Regions from separate parts of the Variovorax sp. efr-133-TYG-130 genome, predicted to be linked through region 2. Evidence: riboswitches for the same ligand, from Rfam matches in the RefSeq annotation. Region 2 holds a riboswitch; the other holds the start of a gene.

Region 1 (15,355 bases), on a different contig from region 2:
CCCGCCGCGCGGACCATGGGCCACGCCGTGCGAGAGCACGAACGCCATGTTCGGGCCCGGCGACAGGAACAGCGCCAGTACCGCGAGCAGGAAGAGCGAGAGCGTCGCGAGGCCGATCAAGGGAGGGCTCCTGGGTTGTGCTTTCAGATCTGCGCGGCTGCGAGCTGTTTGTCGCCGAGCAGCACCAGTTCTTCGCGCAGCGTCTGTGCCAGCGCGGCGATGGCGGTGTCGATCTCTTCCACGCTCGCGGTCACGAACGACAGGCGCAGCGTGCGCGGATCGCCTTCGCCCGCGTAGAACGGCGCGCCCGGCACGAAGGCCACGTTGCGCTCCACCGCCTTGGGCAGCAGCGTCACGGTGTCGACGCCCTCGGGCAGGCGCGCCCACAGGAACATGCCGCCCTTGGGCGCGTTGAACTTCACGTCCAGGCCGGCCATCTCGCGCTTGAGCGCTGCGATCATCGCGTCGCGCTGGCGCTTGTAGAGGGCGCGGATGGTGGGCACGTGGCGGTCCAGGAAGCCGTCCTTCATGACGGCTGAAACCATGCGCTGCGTGAAGATCGGCGTGTGCAGGTCGACCGCCTGCTTGGCCTGCAGCAGCTTCGGGTAGATCGACTTGGGCGCCACCAGGAAGCCCAGGCGCAGGCCGGGAGCCAGCACCTTCGAGAACGAGCCCAGGTAGATCACGCCTTCGAGGTTGCGCGCGGCCAGCGGCAGCGGCGGGGCTTCGTCGAACCAGAGCTCGCCGTAGGGGTTGTCCTCGACGATCGGCAGGTTGGCTTGCGCGGCGGCGGCGGACACGGCGGCGCGGCGCTCCTCGGTCATGGTGCGGCCGGTGGGGTTCTGGAAATTGGGCAGCAGGTAGACGAAGCGCGCGTCCTTGGCCTTGGCCACGAGGTCGTCGACGATCACGCCTTCGTCGTCGCTGGCCACGCCCACCGGGTTCGGCTCCATCGGGCCGAAGGCCTGCAGCGCGCCGAGGTAGGTGGGCGTCTCGACCAGCACCTTGCTGCCCGGATCGATCAGCACCTTGGCGACCAGGTCCAGCCCCTGCTGCGAGCCGGTGGTGATGAGCACCTGCGAGGCGTCGACGTCCCAGGGCAGCATGTCGGCCACGGCCTGGCGCAGCGGCGCGTAGCCTTCGCTGGCGGCGTACTGCAGCGCGGCCTGGCCGTCGTTGTGCAGCACTTCGGCGCAGGCGTCGGCGAACGCCTGGATCGGGAAGGTCTTGGGCGAGGGCAGGCCGCCGGCCAGGCTGATGATGCCGGGGCGCTCGGTGACCTTCAGGATTTCACGCAGCACCGAGGGGTTCATCTTTGCGGCGCGGGCGGCGAGTTTCCAGTTCATGGCTTTCTTCTTTCAGGCGGTGAGGTGAGATTCGAAGGAGAGGGTACGGCGGATCAGCGTCCGTGCGGGCTGGCCTTGCGGGCGGCGGCAGGCGTCATTTTCGGCGCTGCGGCCTGTGCCGGGTTGGTGGCGGGGCTGGCCGGCTGCGACAGCCGCTTGCCCACGACCACGGTGGACACCACCGCGATCGCGAAGCCCAGCGTCACCACGTCGAGCGGCTCGCCCAGCAGCGGGATCGACGCCAGGATCGACAGGAATGGTTGCAGCAGTTGCGTCTGGCTCACACGCAGCGCCCCGCCCAGCGCCAGGCCGCGATACCAGGCGAAGAAGCCGATCCACATCGAGAACATGCCCACGTACACGAAGGCGAGCCAGGCCGAGGTGGCAACGGGCTGCCGCGGCCAGAGCGCCAGCGTGGCCGGCAGCGTGACGGGCAGCGCCATCACGCAGACCCAGCAGATCACGCGCTCGGCGCCCAGCGACGGCGTGACCTGCGCGCCGTAGATGTAGCCGAACGATGCCGCGACGACCGCGCCGACCAGCAGCAGGTCGGCCCACTCGAAGCCGAAGCCGTGCCCCGCCTGGCTGGCGCGCAGTACCGAGAACACCACCACCAGCAGGCTGCCTGCGATGGCGCAGAGCCAGAAACCCAGCCGTGCGCGCTGGTGCAGCACCCGGGCCGCCACGGCCGCGGTGACCAGCGGCAGCAGCGCCGTCACCACCGCCGCATGGCTGGCCGTGACCACGCGCAGCGCGTAGGCCAGCAGCAGCGGAAAGCCGACGGCATTGCCCAGCACCGCGATGCCCAGCGGCCGCCACTGGTGCGGGGCCGGGCGCGGCGAGCGCGTCACCAGCAGGAAGACGGCCGACAGCACGCCGGCCAGCGCCGCGCGCCCGAGCGTGACGAACCAGGGCGACAACTGCGGCGCGTCTTGAGAGCCGGTGGCCAGCCGCGTCATCGGCAGCGTGATGGCGAACATGGCCACGCCGACGACGCCGAGCCACATGCCCAGCGTCTCGTCCTTGATGCCCGGCCTCATACGCTCACCATCCACCAGGCGGTGAGCACCAGCACCAGGCCCATCGCGCGGTTGAACCACAGCAGCCGCGCGCCTTTGGACAACCAGTCGCGCAGCAGGGCACCGACCAGCGCATAGGCGAAGTTGCTGGCGAAGGCGAAGAACAGCATCACCGGCGCCACGATGGCGAAGCGGCGCAGCGCATCGGGCTGCCCGGCGATCCAGCCGGCCACCAGCGTGAGCGCCAGCAGCCAGGCCTTGATGTTGACGAACTGCAGCATCACGCCCTGGCCGAAGCCGACCGACAGCCTGGCGCTGTCGGCGTTGCCGAGCGTCGCGCTGCCGCTGAGCTTCCAGGCCAGCCACAGCAGGTAGCCGATGCCCAGGGCCTTGATGGCCACCCGCAGCGGCGGCACCGCCACCACCAGCGCGCCGATGCCTGCGGCGCACAGCACCAGAAGCAGCGTCCAGCCGACCGGCACCGCGACCACGAAGCGCATCGCGCGCGGCAGGCCGCCGTTGGCCGCCAGGGCGGTCGAGAGCGTGGTGTTGGGACCGGGCGAGAAACTCATCGCCGTGGCCAGCACCAGCAGCGCGGTGAATTCTTGCCAGTTCATGACACACACTCTAAACTTGAGACCATTACAGTTCCAGTACAGATGATCGAACAAACACTGAAACTGTATTGGTCATTCCTTCGGCACAGAGCCCACAAGGCTCTTCTGGAACACGGGCACGCATGCTGACAAGAACCTCCACCCAGTCGCTCACGGGGCAGCTGGCAGACCGGCTGGCCGAACGCATCCGTACCCGGCTGCTGCCGCCCGGCGCGCGGCTGCCCTCCGTGCGCGAATGCGCGCGGCAGCAGGGGGTGAGCCCCTACACGGTCGTCGCCGCGTACGACCAGCTGCTGGCGCAGGGGCTGGTCGAAGCCCGCCGGCAGCGCGGCTTCTACGTGCGCGACGCCGCGCCGGTACAGGAAGGCCGCCTGGCCAATCGCACCCATGGGACCAATGGCACGGATGCCATCGGCATGCCGGCGGCCATCGCCGTGCAGATGATGGCCTCGCGCGTGCCGGCCGACGCCAGCTCGCTGATCCGCAGCATGTTCCACCGGCCCAGCGACAAGCCGCAGCCGGGCATGGGCGTGTTCCCGCCCGACTGGATGTCGTCGACCTTCATGCCCACGGCCGTGCGGCGCATGACCAGCACGGCCGCCCTGCAGGAGCTGTCGCTCCAGTACGGCGAGCCCGCCGGCGACATGAGCCTGCGGCGCAGCCTGTCGCAGAAGCTGGTGGGCATCAACGTGCCGGCCACGCCCGACCAGATCGTGACCACCATCGGCGCCACCCACGCGCTGGACATCGTGAGCCGCACGCTGCTTCGCGCGGGCGACCCGGTGATGGTCGAGGAGCCGGGGTGGGCGCTCGAATTCGCGCGGCTCGAGGCGCTGGGCATGCGCATCCTGCCGGTGCCGCGCCGCGCCGACGGGCCCGATCTGGAGGTGATGGCGCAGTACTGCAAGCTGCACAGCCCCAAGCTGTTCGTGAGCGTGAGCGTGCTGCACAACCCGACCGGCTACAGCCTCACGCCGGGCAGCGCGCACCGCGTGCTCAAGCTGGCCAACGAGCACGACTTCCACATCGTCGAGGACGACACCTACAGCCACCTCGCGCCCGAGCACGCCACCCGGCTCAGCGCGCTCGACGGGCTGCAGCGCACCATCTACGTGAGCGGCTTCGCCAAGATCCTGGCGCCCAACTGGCGCATCGGTTTCCTGGCCGCGCCGCCCGCGCTGAAGGAGCGGCTGCTCGAGACCAAGCTGCTGGCCACGCTGACCTCGCCCACGCTGTTCGAGCGGGCGCTGTCGTGGTGCATCGACCAGGGCCAGCTGCGCCGGCATTCGGAGCGGGTGCGCATCCGCCTCGACGGGGCGCGGGGGCGGGCGGTGAAGCTCGCCATGTCGCACGGCTGCACCTTCGCGTCGGAGCCGGCGGGGCTGTTCGGCTGGGTCGACACCGGCGTGGACACCGACGCGCTCACGCAGCGCATGCTCGACCAGGGCTACCTGCTGGCGCCGGGCTCGCTGTTCCATGCGCGCCGGCCGCCGAGCACCATGATGCGCATCAACTTCGCGACCTCGCAGGACGCCACTTTCTGGAAGGTTTTCAGCAAGGTCCGCGACGAACTCTGACAGCAGGTAAATCCCCGCGCCGGCCGGGCCGGACGGCAAGGGCTTGGAGTAAGCTGGGAACACAAGAAAACCCTCCCAGGAGACCTTCCGCATGAGCAACGCCAGCAAGCCCTTCGACTTCAGCCAGTTCGTCCCCGGATTCGACTTCCTGAAGAACCTCGCCGGCGGTGCCGCGGCGGGTGCCGGTGCCGGTTCGGTGCCTGGGATTCCGAGCCTCGCGAGCTGGGTCGCGCCCACCCTGAGCGTGGAAGAAGTCGACAAGCGCATCCAGGAACTCAAGACGGTCCAGTACTGGCTCGAGCAGAACGGCCATGCGCTCAAGGCCACCATCCAGGCGCTCGAGGTGCAGAAGATGACGCTGTCGACGCTGCGCGGCATGAACGTGCGCATGGAAGACATCGCCAGCGCGTTCACCAAGCAGGCCGCGGCCATGGCCCCGGCGCCCGCGGCTGCAGCCCCGGCAGCCCCAGCGGAGCCGGAGCCCGAGGAGGTCGAGGAAGAAGACGAGCTGCCCGAGGAAGAGGAAGCGCCGGCGCCGCAGAAGACGAAGACGCGCGCACGTCCGGCCGGCGAGGGCGCCGGCGTGGTCGATCCCATGCAGTGGTGGGGCTCGCTCACCGAGCAGTTCCAGCAGATCGCCAGCTCGGCGCTGCAGGACGCCGCGCAGCTGAAGGTGCCGGCCATGGCCCAGCCGCTGGCCGACGCGGTCGGCAAGGCGATGGGCGGCAAGCCGGCGGCAACCAAGGCCCGCAAGCCCGTTGCCGCGGCAAAGAAGGCGGCGGCTCCGGCCGCCAGGAAAAAGACGTCGACCGCCGCGCGCAAGCGAACCTCCAGCCGGCGCTGACGTCATACCCATACATTTTTTGGAAAGAACGGGTTGGCACGCATCATGAAACTGTTTCCCTCCGGTCATGCCACCCACCCGCAATGGCGCATGGCGGCCGGCCTCGTGCTGGCCCAGTTGCGCGCACAGATGGCATTGCCCGACTACGCGCCGTCGCCGACGCTCGGGCTGCTCTACATCACCGACCACTACGCCGCCGAGGCGCAGGACATCCTCGACCACCTGAGCGCCGAACTGCCCGAGGTGACCGACTGGTCGGGCACCGTCGGCATCGGCGTGGCGGCCAACAACGCCGAATACTTCGACGAGCCCGGCATGACGCTGATGCTCTGCGCGCTGCCGAGCGACCAGTACCGCGTGTTCTCCGGCGTCGCGCCGCTGGGCAACTCCGAAATGAGCGGCTTCGAGGCCCACACCGCGCTGGTGCACGCCGACCCGGCCACGCCCGACCTGACCGAGCTGATCGCCGAGATGGCGGGCCGCACCGACACCGGCTACCTGTTCGGCGGGCTCTCGTCGGGCCGTGGCGGCGCGCTTCAGTTCGCGGTCGGCGGCAACGGCAACATCCGCGGCCATGGGGCGGCGGGCGGTGTGTTCTCGGGCGGCCTGTCGGGCGTGGTGTTCGGCGACGGCGTGCGGCTGGTGTCGCGCGTCACGCAGGGCTGCCAGCCGCTGCGCTCGGGCGCGGTGCGCGAGCGCGAGATCACCGAAGCCGACGGCAACCTGCTGCTCAGGCTCGACGGCGAACCCGCCCTGGACGTGCTGCTGGCCGACCTGCAGGTGTCGCTGGAGAGGCCGCAGGAAGCCATCGACGCCGTGCGCAACACGCTGGTCGGGCTGGCCGACGCGGGCAGCGACGGCATCCGCCGCACCGGCGACCTGGGCGCCGACGTGCTGGTGCGCCACATCATCGGGCTCGACCCGACGCGGCGCGGCATCGCGATTGCCGACACGGCCGAAGCCGGCATGCGGCTGACCTTCTGCCGCCGCAATGCGCAGGCGGCGCGGGCCGACCTGATGCGCATCTGCGCCGAGATCCGCGAAGAGCTGGAGCCCGAAGAGCAGACGCTGGCCACCGCGCGCGCCGTGGCTGCCGGCGAGGCCGAGGCGGCGCCGCATCCGGCGCGGCGCATCGCGGGTGCGGTGTACGTGAGCTGTTCCGGGCGTGGCGGCCCGCATTTCGGCGCGCCGGGCGCCGAGTTGCAGATCGTGCGGCACGCGCTGGGCGACGTGCCCCTGGTCGGCTTCTTCGCCGCCGGGGAGATCGCGCGGCACCACCTGTATGGCTATACCGGGGTGTTGACGGTGTTCACGTCCAACGACTGAACACCTTTCAGTCGCGGATCACGCCGGCTGCAGCATGCGTGGCTGCGGCGCCGGCATCCCCGTGAACGCGAAATCCACCTCCGGCGCCAGCCCGCTCACGATGCGCGCGATCGACTTGCCGGAGCCGCAGGCATGCGTCCAGCCGAGCGTGCCGTGGCCGGTGTTGAGGAACAGGTTCGCAAGCTTCGTCTTGCCGATCAGCGGCACGTTGCTTGGCGTGGCGGGGCGCAGGCCGGTCCAGAACTGCGCCTGCGTGGTGTCGCCGGCGCCGGGGAACAGCTCTTCGACGCGGCGCACGATGGCTTCGCAGCGCACGCGGTTCAGGTCGCGGTCGTAGCCGTTGAGCTCGGCCGTGCCGGCGATGCGCAGGCGGTCGCCGGATTCCGAGGTGTAGCGCGAGAACACGAGCTTGAATTCGTCGTCGGTCAGCGAGACCTGATGCGCTTTGGAGGCGTCTTTGACGGGCAGCGTGACCGAATAGCCCTTGGCCGGATAGATCGGCAGGCGGATGCCCAGCGGCGCCGCGAGCAGCGGGCTCAGCGAGCCCATCGCCATCACGAAGGCGTCGCCGCGAATGCGCTGGAAGCGGCCTTCGGCATCGGTGACCTCCACGTGGTCGATGCTGCCGCCGGCCTCGCGCAGGGCGGTGACGGTGTGGCTCATCAGGAATTTCACGCCGGCTTCGGCTGCGAGCCGGGAGAGTTCGCGCGCGAAGCGGTTGGCATCGCCGGATTCGTCCTCGGCCGTGTAGGTGGCACCGGCCAGCTTGGGGCGGATGTGGGCGAGGGCGGGCTCGATCCTCACGGCCTCATCGGCCGAGATGACCTGGCGCTCGCAGCCCAGGGCGCGCATCTGCTCGGCGGGCGCGAGGGCGCCGTCGAATTCCTTCTGCGTCGTATAGAAGTGCAGGATGCCCTGGGTGCGCTGGTCGTAGGCGATGCCGGTGTCGCGGCGCAACTGTTGCAACATCGAGCGGCTGTATGTGCCAAGACGCACGATCTGCTCGATGTTGTGGCGGGTGCGCGCCTGCGTGCATTCGCGCAGGAACTGCAGGCCCCACAGCCACTGGCGCATGTCGGCGCGGATGCGGAACAGCAGCGGGGCGTCTTCCTTGCCCAGCCACTGCAGCACCTTGAGCGGCGCGCTGGGGTTGGCCCAGGGTTCGGCATGGCTGACGGAAATCTGCCCGCCATTGGCGAAGCTGGTTTCGGCGGCCGGGGTGGCCTGCCGGTCGATCACGGTCACTTCGTGGCCGAGTTGCTGGAGGTAGTAAGCCGAGGTCACGCCGAGCAGGCCGGCGCCAAGAACGATCACGCGCATTTCAAGTACCTTTGAGGTGCTGCGCTTGAACGGCGGGCGAGGGTGAATACTATTGAATTAATAGCAAGCAACCGGACGACCGCTGTCCAAGTTGCCGCTCCCCCTGTCCTCGGTACCTGAGAGATTCACCCCGCTGCGCTCGCAGAGGGTTTGCTCCTTCGGTGCATCGCGACCATGTTGAAAGGGTGCGATGGCTCTCCAGACGGCGTTTCAGTTGATGCAGTACTGACCCCCTGTTCGGGCCGACCTGAGCGTTTATGGGAGTTTGCGCCTTCGGTAGGGCCATTTGATGGCCCGCTCTCCTGCAGTGGGGCGATTGTAGGCGGGGCTTGCGCAGGTGCCAACTGCGGAATTAAGGCCAGCGTGCCAATGGGATAATCGCCTGTTGATTTGCCGCAGGGCGATCGTTCCACAACAACAGGGGACCTCATGATCCTGGTTACCGGCGGCGCCGGTTTCATTGGCGCCAATTTCGTACTCGACTGGATCGCAAACAGCGACGAGCCTGTCGTGAACCTCGACAAGCTGACCTACGCCGGCAACCTCGAGACGCTCGCATCGCTCAAGAACAACCCGCAGCACATCTTCGTGCAGGGCGACATCGGCGACAGCGCCCTGGTCGACCGCCTGCTGGCCGAGCACAAGCCGCGCGCCGTGGTCAACTTTGCCGCCGAGTCGCATGTCGACCGGTCGATCCACGGCCCCGAAGACTTCGTGCAGACCAACGTGCTCGGCACCTTCCGCCTGCTCGAATCGGTGCGCGGCTACTGGAGCGCGCTGCCGGCCGACCAGAAAACGGCCTTCCGTTTCCTGCATGTGTCGACAGACGAGGTCTACGGCTCGCTTTCGAAGACCGACCCGGCCTTCACCGAAGAGAACAAGTACGAGCCCAACAGCCCGTACTCGGCCAGCAAGGCCGCCAGCGACCACCTCGTGCGCGCCTGGCACCACACCTACGGCCTGCCGGTCCTCACCACCAACTGCTCCAACAACTACGGCCCGTTCCACTTCCCCGAGAAGCTCATCCCGCTGATGATCGTCAACGCGCTGGCCGGCAAGCCGCTGCCCGTGTACGGCGACGGCATGCAGGTGCGCGACTGGCTGTACGTGAAGGACCACTGCAGCGCCATCCGCCGCGTGCTCGAAGCCGGCCAACTGGGCGAGACCTACAACGTGGGCGGCTGGAACGAGAAGCCGAACATCGAGATCGTCAATACCGTGTGCGCGCTGCTGGATGAGCTGCGCCCCAAGGCCGACGGCAAGCCCTACAAGGAACAGATCACCTACGTCACCGACCGCCCCGGCCACGACCGCCGCTACGCCATCGACGCACGCAAGCTCGAAGCCGAACTTGGCTGGAAGCCCGCCGAGACCTTCGACACCGGCATCCGCAAGACCGTCGAGTGGTACCTCGCGAACAGCGAGTGGGTGCGCAACGTGCAAAGCGGCGCCTACCGCGAGTGGGTCGAGAAGCAATACGACGCAAAGGCCGCGGCATGAAGCTGCTGCTGCTGGGCAAGGGCGGACAGGTCGGCTGGGAGCTGCAGCGCAGCCTTGCGCCGCTGGGCGAACTGGTGGCGCTCGATTTCGACAGCACCGATTTCCACGCCGACTTCAGCAGGCCGGAGCAATTGGCCGAGACGGTGCTGAAGGTCCGCCCCGACGTGATCGTGAATGCCGCAGCACACACGGCCGTTGACAAGGCCGAGAGCGAACCCGAATTCGCGCGCAAGCTCAACGCCACGTCGCCCGGCGCGGTGGCCCAGGCCGCCCAGCAGATCGGCGCGCTGATGGTGCACTACTCGACCGACTACGTCTTCGATGGCAGCGGCAGCAAGCCCTGGAAGGAAGGCGACGCGACCGGCCCGCTCAGCGTGTACGGCCAGACCAAGCTCGAAGGCGAGCAGCTGGTGGCGCAGCACTGCCCGCGCCACCTGATCTTCCGCACAAGCTGGGTGTACGCGGCACGCGGCGGCAACTTTGCCAAGACCATGCTGCGCCTGGCCAAGGAGCGCGACAAGCTGACCGTCATCGACGACCAGTTCGGTGCGCCCACTGGTGCCGAGTTGCTGGCCGACGTGACGGCCCATGCCATCCGCGCCACGCTGCAGGATCCGGCCAAGGCCGGGCTCTATCACGCGATTGCGGGCGGTGAAACGACATGGCACGGCTATGCGCGCTTCGTGCTCGAAATGGCGCAGCAGGCCGGCGTCGAGCTCAAGGCCGGCCCGCAGGCTGTCGAGGCCGTGCCGACCAGCGCCTTCCCGACCCCTGCGAAGCGCCCGCACAACTCGCGTCTTGACACCACCAAGCTGCAGACCACTTTCGGCCTGCGCCTGCCGCCTTGGCAGGAAGGCGTTGCGCGCATGCTGCGCGAGACGCTGTGAAGAACATCCACGAAAAGAAAAGCATGACCAAGACGACGCAACGCAAAGGCATCATCCTGGCCGGTGGCTCGGGCACTCGCCTGCACCCGGCAACGCTTGCCATGAGCAAGCAACTGCTGCCGGTGTACGACAAGCCGATGATCTACTACCCGCTGAGCACGCTGATGCTCGGCGGCATGCGCGACATTTTGATCATCAGCACGCCGCAGGACACGCCGCGGTTCCAGCAACTGTTGGGCGATGGCAGCCAGTGGGGCATCAATCTGCAGTATGAAGTGCAGCCCAGCCCGGACGGGCTTGCGCAGGCTTTCATCATCGGGGACAAGTTCGTCGGCAACTCGCCCAGCGCGCTGGTGCTGGGGGACAACATCTTTTACGGCCACGATTTCGTGAACCTGGTCGCGGACGCCGATGCCAAGACTTCCGGCGCCACGGTATTCGCTTATCACGTGCAAGACCCCGAGCGTTACGGCGTGGTGGCCTTCGACGCCAAGGGCAAGGCCAGCAGCATCGAAGAAAAACCCCTGAAGCCGAAGAGCAGCTATGCGGTCACGGGGCTGTACTTCTATGACAACCAGGTGGTGGATATTGCAAAGGCTGTGAAGCCGAGCGCACGGGGCGAATTGGAGATCACGGCCGTCAATCAGGCGTATCTGGATCGCGACCAGCTCAATGTCCAGATCATGCAGCGCGGCTACGCTTGGCTCGACACCGGTACCCACGATAGCCTGCTTGAAGCCGGGCAGTTCATTGCGACGCTGGAACATCGGCAGGGATTGAAGATTGCGTGCCCGGAAGAAATTGCCTGGCGCAACGGGTTCATCGACAACGCGCAGCTTGAGAGGCTCGCCGCGCCGCTGGAGAAGAGCGGCTACGGCAAATACCTGAAGCGGTTGCTGAGCGACGAGGTGCGGTCATGAAGGCAACGCCGACTGCAATTCCTGAAGTGCTCGTGATCGAGCCCAGGGTGTTCGGTGATGCGCGCGGTTTCTTTTTCGAAAGCTTCAACCAGAAATCGTTCGACGAGGCCGTTGGCCAGCATGTCGATTTCGTGCAGGACAACCATTCGCGCTCGACCAAGGGCGTTCTGCGCGGACTTCATTATCAGATCGAGCATGCTCAGGGCAAGCTCGTGCGCGTGGTCAGCGGCGCTGTCTTCGACGTTGCTGTGGACATCCGCCGATCGTCACCCACCTTCGGACGATGGGTCGGCGTCGAGCTTTCAGAAATTAACCACAGGCAGCTATGGGTGCCAGCAGGATTTGCCCACGGATTCCTCGTGTTGAGTGAGACGGCCGACTTTCTCTACAAGACGACGGACTACTATGCGCCGGCCTACGAGCGATGCATTCGTTGGGATGATGCATCGATCGGCATCGAGTGGCCTGATGTCGGTTGTGCTCCTGTTTTGTCCGTCAAGGATGCGGCAGGGGCCCAGTTCGATGCGGCTGAGGTGTTCCAGCGTTGACCATCGGGGGGCGGTCACCGGGGACTGTCATGAACCAAGCTAGGCCAGCCTAGGCTGAACCGATAGGTTGAGGCTTTTATCTTCAACTCATCCGAAGGTGGAATGACGCCTTTGTCCGGCGTGAGCAGAAACTCCTTGGCTCTTATCCGTTGGTTAAAGAAAACGCGCACTCCCCAGGGCGCTGGCACCAGTCTGAATTCCCTGACGCGGATCAACGGCTTACCATCGGCGAGCATATGATGGTCGCCGAGGTAGATTTCGTTGAAGCCGCCGGCCAAGCCGTAGAAGTCGATGAAATCGATCCCGTCCCCATTGGCCGAGAAGGAAATGCTGTTGCCTGGGCCGACTTTTTTGATCGCAATTGGCGACGCCGGCTTTACCTTGTATTGCACGGCCAGCATCGCGGAGACCGTGATCAGGACAACCAGCAAACGAATAGCGAGTCTCTTGGCGCGTGCAGTTTTGGAAGCTTCAAATATCCATCGGACCACGAGCCAACCGAAGAATGCAAGGTACGGAAACATCCATTTGAAGTAGTGGATGTTGTAGTAACGATAGACCCCATTGGGCAGCAAGTCGCCATAAGGCGCATACAGACAGAACTGGAGGCAGATCGCTGCCGCCATCATGCGAAGCAGCGCTGGGCCACGCGCCAAAGCGGCAAGCGTGCCCACAATACCCAATATCAGCCATGGAAAATGCGTGACCAGCGATCCGTTCGGCTCCAGAAAAAACGTGTTCGAATCAAAGACCAGCGAGAAGATCTTCCGCGGCAACTCTAGAGGGAAGTATCCGGAGCCCACAGCTGTCGACTTGAAATAGCCGCCCAGTATCTGGCCGTAGACCTTTAGGTTGAACAAGAAGAACAAGCCGATCCCGATGAGCAGGCCTGCACCGAGCGCGATGACTTGAGCGAACAGGAGTGCGTTGCGTTTTGGCGCTGCTGCCCCGCTCATGCACAGGCTTTTGTACGAGAAATAGAGGTATGCCGGATAGAAGACCGCAGCGGCTCCTGTATCTACCGGACGAAGAATGACTAGCAGGCTGAATATGCCTGAAAAGCAAAACGCCTTGATGCTTTCCAGCGCTATGCCGCTGTTCAGCTTTTCCTGCTTCGACTTTCGGAGAAGCTGATAGATGGTTGCTGCATAAATAACCGCGGTGCCAGTTGTTGTCCACGGGATCGCGAAGTTGAGAATGATGATTTCGTTGAAGTACAGCGAAATCGCAAGCAACAAGAATGCTTCGAGCTGCGATACGTAACGCGTTGCGAATGCAACGAAAACGTATGAAAACGCCAGGACGCCTAGCAGGTTGAAAAAGAAGAAGGGATGTACAGGCAGGACCGGCAGGAAGATCGAACCGATCGCCGGGTATAGCGGCGGATACGCATGCTTGCCGGGAGAAAAGTCTCCTGCCCTGATGGCGGCTGCTGCCTTGATGTATTCCCCTTGATCGAACCAGCCCCACCACCCTCTGGGGTACTCGAGGTTGTTACCTGGCAGCGCCGGGTGGTTCAAATAGAAGTAGCAATAGACCAGCGCGCCCAGACCCAAGACCAGCCAGATCGGAACTCTCGTCTCTCTCAGAAATTTCATCTGTTCAGTGCCCGGCCGCAGTGTCGGAACGAGTGGCCGGAATACCTAAGAAGGCCAAGCACTTCATCTCGTGCCGGCCCTGGGTGATGTTCTGCAGGATCAACCCGCACGTCAGGGCGAGCATGGCCATTAGCATGAGCGATGCGGACAGCACTGCCGTGGGGAGCCGGGGAACGTTCCCTGCTTCTAGATACTGGATAAGAAGCGGGAAAGCGAGTACAAGCGCGGCAATGCAGAACGCAGCGGCCCATGCACCGAAGAATGCAATGGGGCGCTCACTCGCGTGAAGCCGGATGATCGTTTTGAGGATGCGCCAGCCGTCACGGTAGGTAGACAGCTTGCTCGCCGATCCCTCGGGGCGGGATCCATACGGCGTCATCAGTTCTCCATAGGGCATGCGCAGCTCAAGCGCGTGGACCGTCAACTCGGTTTCGGTCTCGAACCCCCGCGACAGTGCCGGGAAGGACTTGGCGTATCGACGCGAGAAGACCCGGTATCCCGAGAGCATGTCGTTGAAATCGCCGCCGAAGATGCCCTTGACGCTTCCGGTAAGCATCTTGTTGCCCCATTGATGGCCGCGTCGATAGGCGGCGTGGGCTTCTTGCGCGCTTGTTTCCCGACACCCGACGACCATATCGAGCCCTTCGTCGAGGAGTTTGTCTACCATCCGGCAGACCGAGGATGCATCGTATGTCCCGTCGCCGTCCACCATCACGTAGACATCCGCTTCGGTGTCCGCGAACATGCGCCGCACGACGTTACCCTTGCCGCGCAAGGTGACTGTCCTCACTTGGGCGCCTTCGGCTCTAGCGACTTCGGCCGTGTTGTCGCTCGACATGTTGTCAAAGACGTAGATGTCGATGCATGGCATTGCAGCCCGAAAGCATCTGATCACACCCGCAATGGTAGGATCTTCGTTGTAGCAGGGAACGATCAGCGCAACGCGCTGCCCCCGGTAAAGAGTCGTCGACATGGACTGGCTCATGATGTTGTTGTGGTTGATTGAAGCGGGAGGCCGGGGATTCTCGGTTCGGGCATGCTCTCTACATGCTGTCCTGGCAAACGAGTGTCAGAGCATTCTCGAGAGGGTTTCCGAAAGCGTGGGCGGAGCAAGGTTGACACCGCAATCACGGAGCAAGGCGTTCAGCTTGCCGGGATCGCCGCAGAGGCGATGTACCTCGTTCCTGCGTACGAAGGCAGGATTGATCTCGACATCCATACAATGGTCAGTGATCTTGTTGAAGCATGCGATCACCTCGCGGAGTGTATAAGGTTGGCCCGAGCATACGTTGTAGGCTTCGCCAGGGCTGCCGTGCTTCATGAGGCAAAGATATGCATCGCACACCATCTGCACATCGTTGAACTCGCGTTCTACGTCCAAATTGCCCAGCGATATGGAGTCAGCCTTCTCGGCAAAATGCTTGGCGAGCTTTGGAATGACGAAGTTGACGTCTTGACCGCGGCCCGTATAGTTGAACGGGCGTGCGATGACAAGGTTCAAGCGGTCAGCGAAAGTCCCGGCCATGTATTCCATTGCCAGCTTGCTCATCGCGTAATGGTTGACCGGCGCTGGCGGCTGGGTCTCCGCCAGCGGCGACTGCTCGCTGTTGCCATAGATGTTCGCGCTGCTGGCGAGCAGCACACGATGCGGCGCTGAGGGCAATCGGGTCAGCGCTTCGAGCAGGTTCGTCGTGCCGACTACGTTTACCGCGTAGAAGGCACTGTTGTCAGCGTGCCCGACGAAGCTGATTGCCGCCAGGTGGACGACGACTTCCGGTTGCACTGAAAGTACTTCCCGCTCGAGCGTCTCCCGATTCGTCAGGTCTGCTTGCATCGGGACCACCTCATGCCCG
Region 2 (15,355 bases):
GACGCCGCTGGTGTCCTTGAGCGGGCGCAGGTCGAGGATGCACTCGTGCGCTACGTGGCCATTGGGGCTGGCGTACAGCGTGGGGTAGTGGTCCTTCAGGCGCGCGCTGATGTAGTTGGCGCTCAGGATGGCCGTCTCGGTCGCGGCCTGCAGGCCCTTGGCGCCCATCATGCGGCAGTACATCCAGCTGATCGGCAGCACGGCCGCGTTGCCCAGCGGGGCCGCCGACACGGCCCCCACGCCGTGCGAGGGCACGCCGGCCGTCACATGGCCCGGCAGGTACGGCACCAGGTCTTCGACCACGCAGACCGGACCCACGCCCGGGCCGCCGCCGCCATGCGGAATGCAGAAAGTCTTGTGCAGGTTCAGGTGGCTCACGTCGCCGCCGAACTCGCCCGGCGCAGCCACGCCGACCAGCGCGTTCATGTTGGCGCCGTCCACGTACACCCGGCCGCCGTGCGCATGCACCAGCTCGCAGAGTTCCTTCACGCGAGTTTCGAACACGCCGTGGGTGCTGGGGTAGGTGATCATCACCGCGGCCAGGTTGGCGCTGTGCTTTTCGCAGGCGCGCTTCAGGTCGTCCATGTCGACATTGCCCTGCGCGTCGCAGGCCGTCACCACCACCTGCAGGCCCACCATCTGCGCGCTCGCGGGGTTGGTGCCGTGCGCGGAAGATGGAATCAGGCAGATGTTGCGATGCCCCTGGCCCTTGGCTTCATGGAAGGACTTGATGGCCAGCAGGCCCGCGTATTCGCCCTGCGAGCCCGCGTTGGGCTGCAGGCTGATGCCCGCGTAGCCGGTGGCCTCGCACAGCCAGGCGCGCAGCTGCGCATCGAGCTGGGCGTAGCCGAGCTGCTGGTCGGCCGGCGCGAAGGGATGGATGTTGGCGAACTCGGGCCAGGTGATGGGGATCATCTCGCTGGTCGCGTTGAGCTTCATGGTGCAGCTGCCCAGCGGGATCATGCTGCGGTCGAGCGCCAGGTCCTTGTCCGACAGGCTGCGGATGTAGCGCAGCATGGCGGTCTCGCTCTTGTGGGTGTTGAACACCGGGTGCGTGAGGAAGGCGCTCGCGCGGCGCAGGTCTTCGGGGATCAGCGGCGTGGTGTTCGCGGCCAGGTCGTCGAAGCGCGGCAGCTGCTTGCCGGCGGGCGCGAACAGGGCCCACAGCGTCTCGACGTCGGCACGCGTGGTGGTCTCGTCGAGCGAGATGCCCAGGTGCTGCTGCAGGCGCTGGCGCAGGTTGACGCCGGCGGCCTGCGCGCGCTCGATGATGGCCGGCGTGTCGTCGCCGGTGCGGATCGTCAGCGAATCGAAGGCGGTGGTGTTGACCGGCTCGCGGCCCATCTGCGACAGGCCCGCCGACAGGATGGCGGTGAGCGCCGCCACGCGCTGCGCGATGCGCGTGAGGCCGTCGGGCCCGTGGTACACGGCGTACATGCTGGCCACCACGGCCGGCAGCACCTGCGCGGTGCAGATGTTGGAGGTGGCCTTCTCGCGGCGAATGTGCTGCTCGCGCGTCTGCAGCGCGAGGCGGTAGGCGGGCTGGCCGTGCGTGTCGACGCTCACGCCCACCAGGCGTCCCGGCAGCGAGCGCTTGAACTCGTCGCGGCAGGCCAGGTAGGCGGCGTGCGGGCCGCCGTTGCACAGCGGCATGCCGAAGCGCTGCGTGGTGCCGCAGACGATGTCGGCGTCGAACTCGCCCGGCGCGACCAGCAGCGTCAGCGCCAGCAGGTCGGCCGCCACGATGAAGGCGGCATCGCACTGGTGCGCATGGCCCGCGAGCGGGCGCAGGTCGTGCACGTGGCCGGTGGTGGCCGGGTACTGCGCGAGCACGCCGAAGAATGCGCCGCTCACCATCAGGTGCGGCAGCGTTTCCGACACCGTGCTCACCTTCACCTCGATGCCCAGCGGCGCGGCGCGCGTCTTGATGACTTCGATGGTCTGCGGATGGCAGTCGCCCGACACCAGGAACACGTTGCTCTTGGCTTTCACGCTGCGCTTGGCGAGCGTCATGGCTTCGGCGGCGGCCGTGGCTTCGTCGAGCATCGACGCGTTGGCGATGGCCATGCCCGTGAGGTCGCACACCATCGTCTGGAAATTGAGCAGGGCTTCCATGCGGCCCTGCGAGATCTCTGCCTGGTAGGGCGTGTAGGCGGTGTACCAGGCGGGGTTCTCGAGGATGTTGCGCAGGATGACGCCCGGCGTGTGCGTGCCGTAGTAGCCCTGGCCGATGAAGTTCCTGAACACCTTGTTCTTCGAGGCCATCGCCTTCAGCTCGGCCAGCGCGTCGGCTTCGGTCACGGGGGCCGGCAGCCGCATCGGCCGCGCCCGGCGGATGGCCGCGGGCACGATGCCGTCGATGAGCTCCGAGCGCGTTTCCGAGCCGATCACCGGCAGCATGCGCGCCTCGTCCGCCGCATCGATGCCGATGTGGCGGGCGAGAAATTCTTCGGCATTCTCTAGTTCTTGCAAAGAGGGAAGGGCGGGAATCGGCATGGCGGTGGGGGCTCGGGAAGAAGGGGGCTCGGAAGAAAAATCAGGCGATCAGGACTCGGCCGCGAACTTGTCGTAGGTGGCGGCGTCCAGCAGGGCGTCGAGCTGCGCGGGCTCGCTCAGCTTGACCTTGAAGAACCAGCCGGCGGCCAGCGGGTCGCTGTTGGCCAGCGACGGGTCGGCGCGCAGGGCTTCGTTCACTTCGGTGATCTCGCCCGACACGGGCATGAAAACGTCGGCTGCCGCCTTGACCGACTCGACGACGCCGGCAACTTCGCCCTGCGCAAAGGTCTTGCCGACTTCGGGCAGGTCGACGAACACCACGTCGCCCAGCGCGTCCTGCGCGTGCAAGGTGATGCCGACGGTGGCTGCGTCGCCTTCGGCCGACACCCATTCGTGGTCCTTGGTGTACTTGATGCTCATGGTGAGAAAACTCCTCGTGGAAAAAATGAATCGGGGTGCAGAGCCTAGCCGGGTCTGCCGCGTTCAGCCGCGGTAATAGCGGGTCGGCACGAAAGGCATGGTCGAGACTTCCATCGGCACCGGCTTGCCGCGCACGATGGCCTGCACGCGGGTGCCGGGCTCGGCGAAGGCGGTGGCCACGTAGCCCATGGCGATGCAGCGGTCGGCCGTGGGGCCGAGCAGGCCGCTGGTGACGATGCCGATGTCCTGGCCTTCGAATGACTGCAGCACCGTGCCGTCGCGCACCGGAATGCGCTCCAGCGCCACGAGGCCCACGCGCTTGCGCTTCAGCGTGTCGTGGTCGGTGTGGCCGGCGGTGCCCGCCGTGGCGGCGGCGAGCTGCGCGAGGATCTTCGCGGCGCCGGGGAAGCCGCCTTCGCGCGCGCCGCCAGCGCGGCGCACCTTCTGCATCGCCCAGTTGAGCGAAGCCTCGACCGGCGTGGTGGTGGTGTCGATGTCGTTGCCGTACAGGCACAGGCCGGCTTCGAGCCGCAGCGAATTGCGCGCGCCCAGGCCGATGGGCTTGACCTCGGGCTGGGCCAGCAGCAGGCGGGCCAGCGGCTCGGCGTCCTTCGCGGCCACCGAGATCTCGAAGCCGTCTTCGCCGGTGTAGCCGCTGCGGGTGACGAAGGCGGGAATGCCGCCGATCTGCAGCGCGCCGCCGGTCATGAACACGAAGCGCTCGATGCCGGGCGACAGCCGCGCCAGCGTGGCCGCGGCCTTGGGGCCCTGCAGCGCGAGCAGGGCGTGGTCGGGCAAGGGCTGCACCTCGCAGCGGGAGCCGATCTTCTGCTGGATGTGCGCGATGTCGGCCACCTTGCAGGCGCCGTTGACGATCACGAAAAGCGAGCCGTGGCCTTCGTTGAAGAACATCAGGTCGTCGAGGATGCCGCCTTCGTCGTTCAGCAGCAGGCCGTAGCGCTGCTTGCCGGCGGGCAGGTCGATCACGTCGACGGGCATCAGGGTTTCGAAGGCGGCCGCGGCGTCGGGGCCGACGAGGCGCAACTGGCCCATGTGGGAGATGTCGAACAGGCCGGCCGCATCGCGCGTGTGCTTGTGTTCGGCCATGAGGCCGGCGGGGTACTGCACCGGCATGGAATAGCCGGCGAAGGGCACCATGCGGGCGCCGAGCTCCACGTGAAGGTCGTGCAGCGGCGTCTTGAGAAGTTCGGTAGCGGGTGCGGAGGAAGCGGCCACGGGGCACTCCAAAGGGGCAGACAAAATCCATGACGCAAGCCATGGGCCACCCCTGCTGTCCGCTTTACCTGAGAGATTCGCCCCACGATCGGGGTTTGCTCCTTCGGTGGGCCGCTGCGCCGTTTGCGGTACGGCGGCCTCTCTCCAGCAAGGAAACGCCGGTGTTCGCCGGCGCCTTGTCAGTCCTTTTGCCTGAGCGTTCGGGAAACCCCTGCGCCTTCGGCGGCCCCGGCTGGCGGGGCTCTCTCCTGACCCCGCCGAGTGTAGTTGATACGGGAAGGAGCGCTGTGTTCAGGGCTTGTGCGCAGGCCACCGCGTGCTCCCCTCCGCGAATGTCCCCCGCCCTTCGGGCTCCTCCTTTATTTCGCTGCGGGGAGCACCCGGCGCCCCGCGCACGGTGGGTACGGCGCTTGTTCGGGCAGTTCAACCGCGTGGTCTATCGATCACGACGATGGGGTGCCTTGCGCAGCGAAATAAAGGGGGAGCCCGAAGGGCGGAGGACATTCGCGGAGCAAGGTACCCCGTCGGCGTGAGCGCGCCCCTAACAGCACTCGGCACAAGAGAGCGCTGTTCCAGTCAGTGCACGACTTCAGCCGGCGGCAGCAGCTTGTCGATCCGCTCGCGCAGCGATTCGGCGCGCTCGGGCCCGGCGGCTTTCTCGATTTCCGTGAGCATGAGCGCGGCGATGGTCAGCATGGCTTCGCGGTCGCGGGCTTCGCGCAGGGCGTCGCGCATCTGCAGCGCGAACTTGGGATCGCGGCGCACGAACATGCGCTCGCAGATGTCGAACAGGAACATGCGCGTGGTGGCCAGGGAGCGCTTGCCGTCGAAGGTGTCGGCCGATGTGGCGATCTGGATCGGCTCGCTCGCGGGGAGCGGTGCGGGTTGGGCGGGCGCCGGGGCAGGGGGCACGGCCTTGCCGGGGGCAACCGCCACCTTCGGAGTCTGCAGATAGCCGCGCTGCACCAGCGTCTGGATGGCCTGCTCGGCTTCGTCGCGGGTGCTGAACAGCGGGCTGAAGTCGCTCAGCGAACGCCGCCCGTCGGCCATGAGCAGCAGTGCGCGTTCACGCTGGCTGAGCGTGCGCTGTCCGCCCTGGAGTTCGTCGCGCGCCTTGTCGGTCTTGGTGGGAAACATGGCAGCCACAGCTTTCGGAGATCGAGGGCAGCAGCATCGTTGCAAGCGGTGACATCTTCATGAACCCTTTTCGCTTATGGAAATGGCGTTGGCCCCGCACGATTTCCCGGTACCTCGACTGCCTTGCCCGGCGGTATGCTCCGGCACCGCGGAAGGGGCCCACCTCATGCTTCCCATCGTCTTTGCACTCATGGCGACAGTCCTGCTGCTCGTGTGGATGGGCTTTTTCATGATGGGATCGCTGCCGCTGCTGATCCTCAAGCACGACACGCCGCTGGACTCGCGCTTCATCCGTGGCCTGTTCAACGTGTATTACCTCGCGACGATGCTCACGGGCAGCGCGGCGGCGCTCTGCTACGCCTGGTCGGGCAGGCCGGCATTTGCCGCGGGCATGGCCTTCGTCGCCGGACTGGCCTTTTCGCTGCGCCGCTGGCTGATCATTCCACGCATGGACCTGCTGCGCGGCACGATCCCGGCGCTGGACGTTTCGGCCCGCCGGTTCCGCCAGCTCCACATTGCCGGAATGGCGCTCAACGTGATGCAGTTGGGCACCGTGGCCTGGGCCCTGACGAAGCTGGGTTGTGAGCCGTCAGCCGCCCGCGCTTTCCTTGCGGATCAGCCACTGGTTGCCCACGCGCTGCAGCTCGAGTGTCTTGCGACCCGTTTCCTTCACCTTGTCGGCGCGGTAGACCTGCTTGAACCTGGCGCTCGCGGCCTGTCCGTTGATGCTGATGACGAGGTCTTCGATGCCCACGCTGATGCTCGACTTGTCCGCGATGCGCGCGCGCCGCTCGGTCTCCCAGCGCTTGCGGTCCTGGTTGCGCGCCGGCGTGAAGTCGGGCGCGTAGGCGGCGAGGTAGCGGTCCGCGTCGCGGGCCGACCAGGCCGCGGCCCAGGCGCGCACCGCGGCCTCGACTTCGGCGATGCCGACCGTGGGAGCGGGGGCTGCTGTCTCGGTAGCTGTGGGCGTTGCCGGCGTTGTCGGCGGCGTGGCGCCGAATGCGGCCGTGGCCAGCAGCAGTCCACCGGCGAGCAGGCTGGTGGTCGTCAAGGATCGGTTCATGGCGCAGTTCCCTCTTTGTCGGTTATAGGCGTCGAGTCCGACGCCGATTCTGGCAGTGAACCAACGCGCCGCGCGAGGCTCAGGCCGCCGCTCGCTCCACCTCGGCCGGCATCGCCTGCATCGACCGGTTGCGCAGCCTCAAGGCCAGCACCGTCGCGACGCAAAGCACGCACAGCACCGTCGTGAGCGTGACGCCGAGGCCGCGCGCATCGGACAGCATGCCGAACAGCGGCGACACCAGGCCGCCCACCGACAGCGCCAGCCCCAGCGTGATGCCGCTGGCCGTGGCCGGGTTGCGCGGCAGGTAGTCCTGCGCCAGCGTCACCTGCGCGGCGAAGGGCAGGAACATGCACATGCCGAGCAGCGCGGTGCAGGCCAGCGCCCAGCCGGCATCTGGCGCGAGCACCAGGCCCGCGAGCGACGGCAGCGCGAGCAGGTAGCCGGCGCGGATCGTGCCCATGCGGCCGATGCGGTCGCCCAGCCAGCCGCCGAGCAGCGTGCCCACAGCGCCCGCGGCGGTGAACGAGGTCAGCGCCGCGGCGCCCTGGAAGGCGGTGCCATGCAGGTCGCGCGTGATGCGCAGCGACAGCATCGACAGCACCGTCACGTAAGGGATCGACCAGCCGATGATGGTCGCGACCAGCAGGCTGAAGGCGCGCCAGTCGTTGTGCGGCTTCAGCACTTCGGCGCCTGCCTTGCGCGCAGCGGCCGCCGTGGCGGCGGAGGCCGCGCCGCTGCCGGCATTGGCGGCCATCCACACGACGCCCATCGCCAGCGCGGGCACGACCAGCAGGTAGCTGCGCGACAGGCTGCCCCCGCTGACCACGGCGGCCGCCAGCACCGGCGCGAAAGACGCGCCGATGGTCCCGCCCACCGAGAACACGCTCATCGCCTTCTGCGACGCGCCGCCGGCCGCGCGCGCCGCCACGGTGGCGGGCGGGTGGTAGGCCGCGATGCCCAGCCCGCACAGCACCATCGCGATCCAGGTCAGCAGGTAGCTGTGGCTCAAGCCTGCCAGCACCACGCCCAGCGCCGCCACCATGAAGCCGGTGGGCACCAGCCAGCCGCGCGGATGGCGGTCTGCGTACAGGCCGAACAGCGGCTGCACCACGCTCGACAGCCCGGTGGCCGCGAGCATCAGGCCCGCCACGGCGGTGTAGCTGTAGCCGCGCTCCAGCACCATGAACGGCAGCAGTGCGGGCACGAGGCCCTGGTAGAGGTCATTGACGGCATGGGTGCCGGTGAGCAACCCGAGTCGGCGCTTGTTCATTCGATCGCTTCTTTCGTTTCCTTGAGGAAAGAGCATCGTAGGAAGCCGTGCGAAGATGTTCTCGCTACGAATCAACAAGCATCGTCGAGAAATGGACAAAGCAATCAACCTGCGGCCCGAAGAGGGCGAGTCGACCCCGCGCGCCGTGGCGGTGCTGGCCACCGACCCCGCCGGCGACGCTTTCATACCGCCGCATGCGCACCGGCGCGGCCAGTTGATCCACGCGATCTCTGGCGTGATGCTGGTGAGCGCCGCGGCCGGCAGCTGGGTGGTGCCGACCGGGCGCGGGGTGTGGGTGCCGGCGGGCATGGAACACCAGATCCGCATGGCCGGCGAGGTGAAGATGCGCACCGTGTTCGTCGAGCCCGGCACGCGCGCCGACCTGGGCGCCGAATGCCGCGTGATCCATGTCGGCGCGCTGCTGAGGGAGCTGATCGTCACCGCCGTGGCGCTGCCGCTGGACTACGCGCCGGGCGGCCGCGACGAGCGGGTGATGGAGCTGATCCTCGACGAGATCGAGGCGGCCCCCGCGCTCTCGCTGCACGTGCCGATGCCGCGCCATGCGCGCCTGGCCGTGCTGTGCGAGGAACTGGTGCGCGACCCTTCGCTGCCCGCCACGCTGGACGACTGGGCGCTGCGCCTGCACATGAACACCCGCACGCTCGCGCGCCTGTTCCAGCGCGAGACGGGCATGAATTTCGGTGCGTGGTGCCGGCAGGCGCGGCTGCTGCTGAGCCTGCCGCGGCTGGCGGCGGGCGCGTCGATCCTGGAGGTGGCGCTGGCGCACGGCTACGAGAGCCCGAGCGCCTTCACCGCGATGTTCCGGCGCACGCTGGGCGTGCCGCCCAGCGTGTACCTGCGCCGGGACTACCTGGCGTAGACCAGGTCGCGCAGCGCCAGCGAGATCCAGGGCACGTAGGTGATCACCATCAGGCACGCCATGATCACCAGCACGAAGGGCACCAGGTGCCGCACGATGCGGTCCAGTGATATTCGCGCCACGGTGCAGGCCGCGAACAGGTTCACGCCGAAGGGCGGCGTGATCATGCCCAGGGCCAGGTTCACCACCATGACCAGCCCGAAGTGCACCGGGTCGATGCCGAAGTGCACCGCCACCGGCGCCAGGATCGGCGCCAGCACGATGATCGCGGCGCTGGTCTCGATGAACATGCCGATCACGAACAGCGCCGCGTTCACGCCCAGCAGGAACATCGCCGGCGACTGCAGCACCTCCTGCAGCCAGTGGCCGATGGCGTCGGGCACGCCCGCGCGGGTGATGAGGAACGCGAACAGCCCCGCGTTGGCGATGATGAACATGATCACCGCCGAAGACATCACCGACTTGCGCAGGATGGCGTACAGGTCCTTCAGCTTGATCTCGCGGTAGATCACCATGCCCACCACCAGCGCATAGAACACCGCGACCGCCGAGGCTTCCGTGGGCGTGAAGACGCCGCCGTAGATGCCGCCGAGGATGATCACCGGCATCAGCAGCGCCCAGCCGGCCTGCCAGAGGGCCCGGCCGAAGGGCATGCGGCCTTCGCCGTCGGTCTTGCCCCAGCCCTTCCACTTGCAGTAGACCCACACGAACAGCATGAGCGCCAGGCTGATCAGGATGCCGGGGCCGAAGCCCGCGATGAACAGCTCGCCGATGGACACTTCAGCGCTCACGCCGTACAGGATCATCGGGATCGACGGCGGAATGATCACGCCCAGCTCCGCGCTGGTGGCCTGAAGGGCCGCAGCGTAGGAAGTGGGGTAGCCGTGCTTGATGAGCGCCGGGATCAGGATGGCGCCGATCGCGAAGGTGGTGGCCACCGACGAGCCCGACACCGCGGCGAAGATCATGCAGGTGAGCACGCAGGTCATCGGCAGGCCGCCCTGCACGCCGCCCACGATGCTCTTGGCAAATTCGACCAGCCGGCGCGAGATGCCGCCGGTTTCCATCAGGTTGCCGGCCAGGATGAAGAACGGAATGGCCGCCAGCGGAAACTTGTTGATCGAATTGAACATCTCCTTCACGGAGATCAGCATGTTGGCGTTCGTCACCTGGATGCCCAGGATCGACGCCAGCCCGATGGACACCGCCACCGATACCGACAGTGCAAAGCAAAGCACCATCGTCGCAACCATCACCACACTCATGATCCAGCCCCCACGCTCGGCACTTCGTGTCCTTGCTGCCCCCCGAGGGGACCGTTCGCTTGCCTGGGGCGGCCCAGCGCGGCGCTCATTGCGCGGTCTCCAGTTCGAGCCGCTTGGGGTCGAGAAAATTGCCGACGATGCCGAACAGGCAGAACAGCGAGCCCACGGGCAGCGCCAGGTAGGACCACACCATCGAGATGCTCTCGAGGCCGGCCATCGACTGCACGCGTCCGCGCATGGCGTAGTCCCAGCCCCACCACAGCACGATCAGCATCAGCACCAGCGCGGCGACGCTCACCACCGCGTCGAGCACGCGGCGCATGCGCGGCGGGCTCCAGCGGTAGAGAACGTCCACGCTCACCATCGCGCCCTGTCTGAACGCCATCGGGATGCCCATGAACACCATCCAGATGAGGCTCACGCGGATCAGGATCTCGCTCCATTCGGCCGGCTGCTCCAGCACGAAACGGGTGACGATCTGGAACACGCCCAGGGCCGACGCGACGACCAGCATCGCGCAGGCCATCAGCATCGAGAAGCCGGTGGTCCAGCGCTCGATGCCCAGGAATTTTTCTTTCACTTGTAGTCGCGGATCTTGTCGAGATTGGCCTTGCCGAAGTCTTTCTCGAACTGGGCATTGACCGGCGCGAGCGCGGCGACGAACTTGGCCTTGTCGACGTTGTCGATCACCGTCATGCCCTTGGCACGCAGGTCGGCCACGCCCTTGGCGTCGTCTTCGTCCACGCGCGCGCGGTTGGCCTTGGTGCCTTCCTTGGCAGCGTCGAGGAAGGCCTGCTTGTCGGCCGCGCTGAGCTTGTCGAAGGTCGCCTTGTTCATCACGAAGATGCAGGGCGAGTAGACGTGGCCCGTGAGCGACAGGTGCTTTTGCACCTGGTCGAACTTGGCCGAGATGATGACCGGCAGCGGGTTCTCCTGGCCGTCGACCGTGCCTTGCTGCAGCGCGGTGAACACCTCAGGGAAGGCCATCGGCGTGGTGATGATGCCGAAGCCCTTGTAGGCCGCGATGTGCACCGGGTTTTCCATCGTGCGCATCTTCAGGCCCTTGAGGTCCTCGGGGGCCTTCACGTCGCGCTTGCTGTTGGTCATGTGGCGAAAGCCGTTCTCGGCCCACGCCAGCGCCTTGAAGCCCTTGGCGTCGAACTTGGTCAGCATCTCCTGGCCGATCGGGCCGTCGAGCACGGCACGCGCGTGGGCCTTGTCGCGGAACAGGAAGGGCACGTCGAGGATTTTGGTCTCGGGCACGAAGTTGGGCACCGGGCCGGTCGAGGAGAACGCGAGTTCCTGCGTGCCCAGCTGCACCGCCTCGATCGACTCGCGCTCGCCGCCGAGCGAGCCGTTGTAGAAGGTCTGCACCTTGTAGCGGCCTCCCGTGCGCTTCTCGACTTCCTTGGCGAAGGTGTCGATGGCGACGCCCTGGTGCGAGTTCTGCGCAGTCGAAATGCTGATCTTCATGGTCGTCTGTGCAAAGGCGACCGAGCTCAGGGCGAGCGAAAGGCAGGCGGCGGCAATGGGGCCGAATTTCATGTTGTCTCCGGGGAGTTGGGTCAGGAACGCGTCAGGCGCAACGGACTATGCAACAACCGGGAGCTTTACCGCGTCGGGATTTTCACGGACGTACTCACGAATGACGGCCTCGAAGCTCTCGTCGGGCAAGAGCCCCAAGGCTTTCGCGCGCACCGTCTCGAAGTGCCCGGGCCAGGTCTTCACGATGCGCTGGACCGCCGGGTCGGGCGTGCGGTCGAGCAGGGCGGTGGCCGCCTTGCCGGCCACGCGCTCGAGCGCCAGCGCCATTTCGCCGACCGTGGTGGCGAGCGAGGGCAGGTTGAGCGCGGTGCGCGGGCCCCATTCGGCGTCGGTTGCTTCGGCGGCGCGCACGATGCCCTCGATGGTTCGCGCCGGTGACGCGACGACCACAGGCGTCGAGTCCGGCACCGGACAGGCGGCGCGCAGCCCGGCGAGCGGCTCGCGGATCATGCCGCTGAAGAAACCCGAAGCCGCGCCGTTCGGCCTGCCCGGCCGCACGCTCACCGTCATGAGCCGCACGCTGCGCCCGCGCACGAAACCCTTGCGCGTGTAGTCGGCCATCAGCTGTTCACCGATGAATTTCTGGATGCCGTAGCTGGTCTGGGGCGTCGGCAGCGTGTGGTCTTCGATGACTTCAGGCAACGGCTGCTCGGGCGAGTCGCCGAACACGGCGAGCGAACTGGAGAACACCAGCACGGGCTTCGTGCCGAGCGCGCGTACCTTTTCGAGCAGCGCATGCGTGGCCGCGAAGTTGCTGCGCATGCCGAGGTCGAAGTCGGCCTCGCATTCGCCGCTGACGGCGGCGGCCAGGTGGAAGATGGCGTCAGCCAGGTGCCAGAAACCGGCGTCGGCATCGGCAGCGAGCTGCGCGTTCAGGTCACCGGTGACGGCGGTGATGCGCGCATCGGATGCGAGGTCGGGCGGCGGGGCGGCGCGGTCGACCAGCGTGATGCGTTCGATGGTGCGGGCCGGTGCGCCGGCCAGCGAAAGGCTGCCTTGCTTCAACAGCGTGCGTGCGAGGCGTGCGCCCAGAAAGCCGGCGCCGCCGGTGATGACGATCTGCATGGGTCTTGTCTCCTTTGAGCGCCAAGAATAAGCGCGGCCGCGGGCTGTGGCATGCTCGTTGGCGGTTTCGCGGATTTCATCGACAGGAGACGCCGGATGCTGACGGTCGTGGTTTTGTGGCTCATCGCCATCGCATGGCTGGTCGCGAACGGCGTGTTCGCGCAGAAGCCTTTGCCGCGTTACCGGCGCAGGCGCGCCTTGTGGGCCTGGATCTTCCTGGGCGCATGTGCGGGGGCGCTTGCTGGCCTGGCCAGCGCGAATTTCTCGCTGCCCGGTGCCATCGCCGGTGCCGTCGTGGCAGGATTCGTCGCGGGCAAGCTCATCGCGCGCGATTGAGCGGATGCCGATGCTTCCAGGGAAGCAAAGGGCTCCGAGGAAAAGAAAAAGCCCTCCGAAGAGGGCCTCCTTCGAAAGGCGCAGGCGCCTTACATGCCGACGTAGTTCGGCCCGCCGCCGCCTTCAGGCGTGACCCACACGATGTTCTGCGTCGGGTCCTTGATGTCGCAGGTCTTGCAGTGCACGCAGTTCTGCGCGTTGATCTGCAGGCGCTGCTTGCCGTCTTCGGTGCCCACGAACTCGTACACGCCGGCCGGGCAGTAGCGGCTTTCGGGGCCGGCGAACTTCTCGAGGTTGATGTTCACCGGCACCGTCGGGTCTTTCAGCGTCAGGTGGGCCGGCTGCTGCTCTTCATGGTTGGTGTTGCTGATGAACACGCTGGAAAGCCGGTCGAAGGTGAGCTTGCCGTCGGGCTTGGGATAGACGATGGGCTTGCACTCCGAGGCGGGCTTCAGGTACAGGTGGTCGGCCTTGTTGCGGCGCAGCGTCCATGGAATGTTGCCCTTCAGCAGCCATTGTTCGATGCCGTTCATGAGCGTCGCCACGCCCAGGCCCTTCTTGAACCATGCCTTGAAGTTGCGCGCCTTCTTCAGCTCCGCATGCAGCCAGCTCTTCTCGAAGGCTTCGGGGTAGGCGGTGAGTTCGTCGTGCTGGCGGCCGGCCTGCACCGCCTCGAAGGCGGCCTCGGCGCAGAGCATGCCGGTCTTGATGGCGGCGTGGCTGCCCTTGATGCGGCTCACGTTGAGGTAGCCGGCCTCGCAGCCGACCAGCGCGCCGCCGGGGAACACGGTCTTGGGCAGCGACATCAGGCCGCCTGCCGTGATGGCGCGCGCGCCGTAGCCGATGCGCTTGGCGGGCTTGATGCCCTTGGCCTCGTCGCCTTCCAGGTACCAGCGGATGTTGGGGTGCAGCTTCCAGCGCTGCATTTCCTCGAACGGGCTCAGGTAGGGGTTGCTGTAGTCCAGGCCGGTGATGAAGCCCATGGTGACCTTGTTGTCCTCCATGTGATAGAGGAAGGCGCCGCCGTAGGTGTCGCTCTTCATGGGCCAGCCGGCGGTGTGCAGCACGAAGCCGGGCTGGTGGCGCTTGGGGTCGATCTCCCAGACTTCCTTCACGCCCAGGCCGTAGGTCTGCGGGTCCTTGCCGGCGTCGAGCTTGTACCTGGCGATGAGCTGGCGGCCCAGGTGGCCGCGCGCGCCTTCGGCGAACACGGTGTACTTGCCCAGCAGCTCCATGCCGAGCTGGAAGTTCTCGGTGGGCTCGCCGTCCTTGCCGACGCCCATGTTGCCGGTGGCCACGCCGCGCACCGAGCCGTCTTCGTTGTAGAGCACCTCGGCCGCCGGGAAGCCGGGGAAGATTTCAACGCCCAGGTTCTCGGCCTGCTGCGCCAGCCACTTGGTGAACGCACCCAGGCTGATGATGTAGTTGCCATGGTTCTGGAAGCACGCCGGCAGGAACGCGTTGGGCGTGCGCAGGCTGCCCTTTTCGCCCAGGAACACCATCGCATCGTCGGTGACGGGCTGGTTCAGCGGGGCGCCAAGTTCCTTCCAGTCAGGCAGCAGTTCGTTGAGCGCGCGCGGGTCCATGATGGCGCCCGACAGGATGTGCGCGCCGGGCTCCGAGCCCTTCTCGAGCACCACGACCGAGATCTCTTTCTCTTGCTGCGCGGCGAGCTGCTTGAGCCGGATCGCGGTCGAGAGGCCGGCCGGGCCGCCACCGACCACGACCACGTCGTATTCCATGGCTTCGCGAGGGCCGAACTGGGCGAGGATTTCGTCGTGGGTCATGTGGGTTGGGTCGATAATGATTTTTCGAGGCGCGGGGCATCCCGGGTTGCGGGGCATTTTATGCGGCGTCCGCGGGCGGCCCGCGTCACTTGCGGGCACGGCTTTCCCTCGCGTCGCCTGCGCGACTCCACAGGAATCAGTTCATGGCTTACAGCATCGATCTCTCGGGCCGCGTTGCCTTCGTCACCGGCGCCTCCAGCGGGCTTGGCGCCCAGTTCGCAAAAACGCTGGCGCGCGCGGGTGCCGCGGTGGTTCTCGCGAGCCGCCGCATCGAGAAGCTCAAGGAGCTGCGCGCGCGCATCGAAGGCGAGGGCGGCGACGCCCACGTGGTCGAGCTCGACGTCACCGACATCGGCAGCATCAAGGCCGCCGTTGCGCGCGCTGAGACCGAGGTCGGGGCCATCGACATCCTGGTCAACAACTCGGGCGTGAGCACCACCCAGCGCCTGCAGGACGTGACGCCCGACGACTACGACTACATCTTCGACACCAACGTCAAGGGCTCGTTCTTCGTCGCCCAGGAAGTGGGCAAGCGCATGCTGGCGCGCGCCACGGGCACGGCGCCGGGCACCTACATCGGCGGGCGCATCATCAACATCGCGTCGGCGGCGGCGCTGAAGGTCATGCCGCAGATCGGCACCTACTGCATGAGCAAGGCCGCCGTGGTGCAGATGACCAAGGCCATGGCGCTGGAGTGGGGCCGCTTCGGCATCAACGTGAACGCGCTGTGCCCCGGCTACATCACCACCGAGCTCAACGAGGAGCACTGGACCACCGAAGGCGGCGCCAAGCTGGTCAACATGCTGCCGCGCAAGCGCGTGGGCAAGCCCGAGGACCTGGACGGCCTGATCGTGC

Evidence for each region. A riboswitch is a leader RNA that binds a small molecule or an ion and turns the genes downstream of it on or off. The one in region 2 is predicted to bind glycine.
Region 1: another riboswitch for glycine. It lies ahead of QRN67_RS21455 (D-amino acid dehydrogenase); the one in region 2 lies ahead of gcvT (glycine cleavage system aminomethyltransferase GcvT).

The regions. Positions count from the first base shown of each region.
Region 1 covers NZ_JARVTD010000027.1:74,800-90,154, forward strand. The annotation lists gene QRN67_RS21420 (LysE family translocator) at 1-120, opposite strand, end outside; gene QRN67_RS21425 (aminotransferase-like domain-containing protein) at 144-1,346, opposite strand; gene QRN67_RS21430 (DMT family transporter) at 1,400-2,386, opposite strand; gene QRN67_RS21435 (LysE family translocator) at 2,383-2,982, opposite strand; gene QRN67_RS21440 (aminotransferase-like domain-containing protein) at 3,105-4,559, shown strand; gene QRN67_RS21445 (PhaM family polyhydroxyalkanoate granule multifunctional regulatory protein) at 4,651-5,403, shown strand; gene QRN67_RS21450 (FIST signal transduction protein) at 5,449-6,729, shown strand; gene QRN67_RS21455 (D-amino acid dehydrogenase) at 6,748-8,049, opposite strand; glycine riboswitch at 8,143-8,261, opposite strand; glycine riboswitch at 8,276-8,364, opposite strand; gene rfbB (dTDP-glucose 4,6-dehydratase) at 8,479-9,549, shown strand; gene rfbD (dTDP-4-dehydrorhamnose reductase) at 9,546-10,436, shown strand; gene rfbA (glucose-1-phosphate thymidylyltransferase RfbA) at 10,460-11,356, shown strand; gene rfbC (dTDP-4-dehydrorhamnose 3,5-epimerase) at 11,353-11,904, shown strand; gene QRN67_RS21480 (hypothetical protein) at 11,919-13,502, opposite strand; gene QRN67_RS21485 (glycosyltransferase) at 13,507-14,487, opposite strand; gene QRN67_RS21490 (GDP-mannose 4,6-dehydratase) at 14,572-15,355, opposite strand, start outside.
Region 2 covers NZ_JARVTD010000040.1:40,999-56,353, reverse strand. The annotation lists gene gcvP (aminomethyl-transferring glycine dehydrogenase) at 1-2,496, opposite strand, end outside; gene gcvH (glycine cleavage system protein GcvH) at 2,545-2,916, opposite strand; gene gcvT (glycine cleavage system aminomethyltransferase GcvT) at 2,980-4,152, opposite strand; glycine riboswitch at 4,198-4,310, opposite strand; glycine riboswitch at 4,323-4,413, opposite strand; gene QRN67_RS30275 (hypothetical protein) at 4,729-5,289, opposite strand; gene QRN67_RS30270 (L,D-transpeptidase Cds6 family protein) at 5,879-6,352, opposite strand; gene QRN67_RS30265 (MFS transporter) at 6,432-7,622, opposite strand; gene QRN67_RS30260 (AraC family transcriptional regulator) at 7,714-8,502, shown strand; gene QRN67_RS30255 (TRAP transporter large permease) at 8,490-9,767, opposite strand; gene QRN67_RS30250 (TRAP transporter small permease) at 9,853-10,347, opposite strand; gene QRN67_RS30245 (TRAP transporter substrate-binding protein) at 10,344-11,312, opposite strand; gene denD (D-erythronate dehydrogenase) at 11,358-12,377, opposite strand; gene QRN67_RS30235 (hypothetical protein) at 12,474-12,713, shown strand; gene QRN67_RS30230 (electron transfer flavoprotein-ubiquinone oxidoreductase) at 12,803-14,500, opposite strand; gene QRN67_RS30225 (SDR family oxidoreductase) at 14,644-15,355, shown strand, end outside.